2 regions of the Pseudolabrys taiwanensis genome follow, and region 2 is predicted to be linked to the other one. Evidence: riboswitches for the same ligand, from Rfam matches in the RefSeq annotation. Region 2 holds a riboswitch; the other holds the start of a gene.

Region 1 (2,396 bases), 2.6 Mb from region 2:
CCCCGCCCTGGCGATCTGCTGTGACGTACTGGATTCCCCGCTTTCGCGGGGAATGACCCGGCAGCATAGTCCCCGCCTGCGCAAGTCGCTCTATAGCCGACTTGCGCACTATAGTGGCAGACATCGGTAAACCCGATGTCTGCGCGGGGACGACAAAAGGCTATTCCGCCGCGATCGCCGAAACGCCCGCATCCGCCGACGCAACGCCGATATCGCGCAAGTCATACGGCGTCGTCTGGTAGATCTGGTTGATCCAGTTGCCGAACAACAGATGCGCGTGGCTGCGCCAGTGGTTGAGCGGCTTCTGCTGCGCGTCGTCGTTCGGAAAGTAGTTCACCGGCAGCGCGATCGGCTTGTTCGCCGCGACATCGCGGAAATACTCGTCGGCCAGCGACTCCGTGTCGTATTCGATGTGGTTGAACATGTGCAGGTGGCGATGACGCGGATCGTCGAGCAGACACAGGCCCGCTTCGTCGGAGTCCATCAGCACGCGCAAACCTCGGCCCGCCGGAATGTCCGCGCGCCGCACTTCCGTCCAGCGTGACACCGGGATCGAGAAGTCGTCGGAGAAGCCGCGCAGATACGGCGAGGCCGGATAGAGATTGCTGTGCCGGTAGACGCCGAAGCGCTTCTGCGCCAGCGCGTATTTCGGCATGCCATGGAAGTGATGCACGGCCGCCTGCGCGGCCCAACAGATGTTGAAGGTGCCGTGCACATTGGTCTGGGTCCAATCGAAGATGCGGCGCAGCTCGTCCCAATAGCTCACCTCCTCGAACGGCATGGTCTCGACCGGCGCGCCGGTGATGATGAAGCCGTCGAACTTGTCGCCGCGCACATCTTCCCAGTCGCGATAGAATGAGATGATGTGGTCGGTCGGCGTGTGGCGCGACACGTGATTGGTGATCTTCACCAGCGTCAGTTCGACCTGCAGCGGCGAAGCGCCGAGCAGGCGCGCGAACTGCGTCTCGGTCTTGATCTTGTTCGGCATCAGATTGAGCAGCGCGATCCGCATCGGCCGGATGTCCTGGCGCACCGCCTCGGCCTCGGCCATCACCATGACGCCTTCCGTCTCCAATACGGAGCGGGCCGGCAGATTGTCTGGGATCTTGATCGGCATGGACACCCTCAGTCGTACACGTTCGGCGCGCCAAGCGCGGGATACGACCTGGATGTGACTGAGCCCGTTTGGTTGCCGGTTCGGCCACATCCTCCCCTCGGGGGAGCGCCACCTTGCTCGGGAAGCAGGTTGGCGTCGGGCGATGCCCAACTCTTGATGCAGGTCTTTACCTAAGCCGTTGTGCGCATCTTGGCAAGACGGTGACAGGAGGGCCTCGCCTGCCCGCCGCGCCCTGGACACCGTGCTTATGGCGGTGCTAGTCGCGCCAAAGCCCAAGGACGGCCCTGTTTTCCATGCCCACTCATCCCACGCCGCCGCGCGCCCCTTTGTTCCGCTGGCGCTCTCTGTTCCACTTGCGGCCGGCCGGCCGGCGATGGCCGGTGGCGATGCGGGCCGCGGTGTCCATGACCACTCCCGTCGTCATCGGCTGGCTCGCCGGCGACGTGGCCGCGGGTCTGCTGGGAACGATCGGCGCCTTCACCGCGCTCTACGCCACCGACCGGCCTTACGCGAACAGAGCGATCGTGCTGGCGGTGATCGCTCTCTCGTTCGCGGGCGCGATCACGCTCGGCCTGCTGACGCAGGAATTCCACATCCTCGCGCTCTCGGTCGTGCTCTTCGTCGCCGTCGCCGCCACGTTTCTCTGCAACGCCCTACGCACCGGGCCGCCGGGCGCTTACATGTTCGCGCTCGCCTGCGCCGCCGGCACGGCGGTGCCGACGGGGCATTTGAGCGTGTGGATGGTGGGCGTCTTCGTTCTCGCCGGCGGCGCCTTCTCCTGGTGCGTGCAGATGTCCGGCGCACTGCTTGCGCCGCATGGACCGGAGCGCATGACGGTGACGGCGGCGGCCGCCGCTGTTGCCCGGTTCGCCGCGGCGATCGGCAAGCCGAACGAAGACGAAGCGCGACACGTCGCGGCGCTCGCACTGCAAAACGCCTGGACGGCGTTGATCGGCCTGCAGCCGCTGCGTGCCGCGCGCGACCAAGAACTCGCGCGGCTGCGCAGCATCAACCGCCAACTGCATCTGTTGTTCGTCGACGGCATCAACGCCAGCCGTTCGGGCGGAGAGCTCGAGAGCATCGCGGCGCGCGCGAAGGCTCTCGGCACCGAAGTGACGTCACCGGGCAGCGTCCCGCCGCCCGAGCCAGAAGATACCGACGTATTCCCACGCGGCCATCTCGGTATCCGTGACTCACTGCGCGAAAGCCTGCGATGGGGATCGCCCGCGCTGCTCGCCGCCTTCCGCGTCGGCGTGGCGGCCGCCCTCGCCGGTCTCGT
Region 2 (2,396 bases):
GCGTCAGACGCTGATGCGTCGTTGTGGTCGGATGCGTGATCAGGCTCTTGGAGTCGCCGAGATTGTTGGTGATACCGGTGAGCTTGAGCCCGTTCAGGAAACGGAATGCGCCTTCCTTGCCGCCCTTCACCTCGAATGAAACGAGTGTCGAGCCTGCCTTCATCTGCTTGGCAACGACGTCGGCCTGGGGATGATCCTTGCGCCCTGGGTAGATCAGGCGCGTGAGCTTCTTGTGGCCGGCCAGTGCATCGGCAATCGCGGCGGCACTCTTGGTCTGCCGCTCGACGCGTACCGGCAGCGTCTCGAGACCCTTGAGCAGCACCCACGCATTGAACGGTGACAACGACGGTCCGGTCTGCCGGATCAGATTGTGCACGTTGTCCATGATGAACTTCTCGGAGGCGAGAATGCAGCCGCCCAGCACGCGACCCTGGCCGTCGATGTGCTTGGTCGCAGAGTAAACGACGCAATCGGCGCCGAGCTTGAGCGGGCTCTGGTAGAGGGGCGTCGCGAACACGTTGTCGACCGTGAGCGTCGCGCCGGCATTGTGTGCGATGTCGGCGACGGCCTGGATGTCATAGACCTCCAAGGTCGGGTTGGTCGGCGTCTCCATGAAGAACACCTTTGTGTTCTTGGTGACGGCGTTTTTCCATTGGTTGAGATCGGCGCCGTCGACCAAGGTCGAGGTGACGCCGAAACGGCCGAGCCAGTCCTCGATGACCCAACGGCACGAGCCGAACAGGGCCTTGGCCGCGACGATGTGATCGCCGGCTTTGACCTGGCCCATCAGCGCGGTGGTGACGGCTGCCATGCCTGTCGCCGTCGACCGTGAGGCCTCGGCGCCTTCGAGCTGCGCCATGCGCTGCTCGAACATGCTCATAGTCGGGTTCGAATAGCGCGAGTAGACGTAACCGGGGATTTTGCCGGAGAAGCGGGCCTCGCAGGCCTCGGCGCTCTCGTAAATGTAGCCCTGCGTGAGGTAGAGCGCCTCGGACATCTCGTTGAATTGCGAGCGCAGTGTGCCGCCGTGGACGAGGATTGTTTCGGGGCGGTAATTCTTCTCAGACGCAGCCATGCCGACCTCCTTGAGCCTGCCGGGCTCCGGTCCCGCGCGGGCAACAAAAAACCGGCCGGAGAATAATCTCGGCCGGGCACACGCGTCCCCGGCCTTTTAGCGATTTGTTTTACGTGGCTGCAAGCCGGCCGGCTCAAATGACCACGGGATAAGGCCGCTTGTAGCGGGGCGCACGGCTTCCCGTCAAGGCACCCGTCGGGTTAGATCGGCTCGTCTGGAGTAAAGGTCGTGGCTCTCACTTTCGCCGTCGAAGACAAGGGCATTCTGCCTGACCGCATGATCGCGCAGCTCGCCGCGGATGGTGGGATCCTGCCCGCCTATCAATTCGCGGCGGACCAGATTCAGCCGGCGAGCCTCGATTTGCGCCTCGGCGATGTCGCCTATCGCGTGCGCGCCAGCTTCCTGCCCGGCTCCACAACCGTCGCCAAGCGCATTGACGAGCTCAAGCTGCATGAGTTCTCGCTCACCGACGGTGCCGTACTGGAGACCGGTTGCGTCTACATTGTGCCGCTGCTCGAGAGCCTGGCGCTGCCGGATGATATCGTTGCGGCCGCCAACCCGAAGAGCTCCACGGGCCGGCTTGACGTGTTCACCCGCGTCATTGCCGACGAGATCCGCGGCTTCGACCGCATCGCCGCCGGGTATCACGGCCCGCTCTACGCTGAGATCAGTCCACGCACCTTCCCGGTGCTGGTGCGTGAGGGTTCGCGGCTGTCGCAAATCCGCTTCCGTCATGGCCACGCACTGCTCGATGCGGACGGCCTGCGCGCGCTGCATGCGCGTGAGCGCCTGGTCGACAGCGACAATGCGGACGTCAGCGAAGGCGTGGCAGTCGGCGTTGACCTGTCCGGTCTCGGCCCCGGCGGCCTGGTCGGCTATCGCGCCAAGCGCCACACCGGCTTGATCGATGTCGAGCGGCGGGCCGGCTATGCGGTTCCGGATTTCTGGGAGCCAATTCCGGCGCGTGCCGACAAGAGCCTGATCCTCGATCCCAACGAGTTCTATATCCTCGCCTCCAAGGAGGCGGTGCAGGTCCCGCCCGGCTACGCCGCCGAGATGGTGCCGTTCGATCCGTTGGTCGGCGAATTCCGCGTCCACTACGCCGGCTTCTTCGATCCCGGCTTCGGCTATGCCGGCGCGGGTGGCAAGGGCGCGCGCGCCGTGCTCGAAGTGCGCTCGCGCGAAGTGCCGTTCATTCTCGAGCATGGCCAGATCGTCGGCCGGCTCGTCTACGAGAAGATGCTGGCGATGCCGGACAAGCTCTACGGCCAGGGCATTGGCTCGAACTATCAGGCGCAGACCCTGAAGCTGTCCAAGCACT

The links. Region 2 has a riboswitch for S-adenosylmethionine ahead of DW352_RS22215 (O-succinylhomoserine sulfhydrylase). Riboswitches for the same ligand answer to the same signal wherever they lie in the genome.
Region 1: linked by a shared signal. The riboswitch ahead of metA (homoserine O-acetyltransferase MetA) and the one ahead of DW352_RS22215 (O-succinylhomoserine sulfhydrylase) in region 2 are both predicted to bind S-adenosylmethionine.

What each region holds. Positions count from the first base shown of each region.
Region 1 is NZ_CP031417.1:1,686,654-1,689,049, forward strand. It holds gene metA (homoserine O-acetyltransferase MetA) at 161-1,117, opposite strand; SAM-I-IV-variant riboswitch at 1,176-1,282, opposite strand; gene DW352_RS08110 (FUSC family protein) at 1,522-2,396, shown strand, end outside.
Region 2 is NZ_CP031417.1:4,665,827-4,668,222, forward strand. It holds gene DW352_RS22215 (O-succinylhomoserine sulfhydrylase) at 1-1,075, opposite strand, end outside; SAM riboswitch at 1,152-1,230, opposite strand; gene DW352_RS22220 (2'-deoxycytidine 5'-triphosphate deaminase) at 1,352-2,396, shown strand, end outside.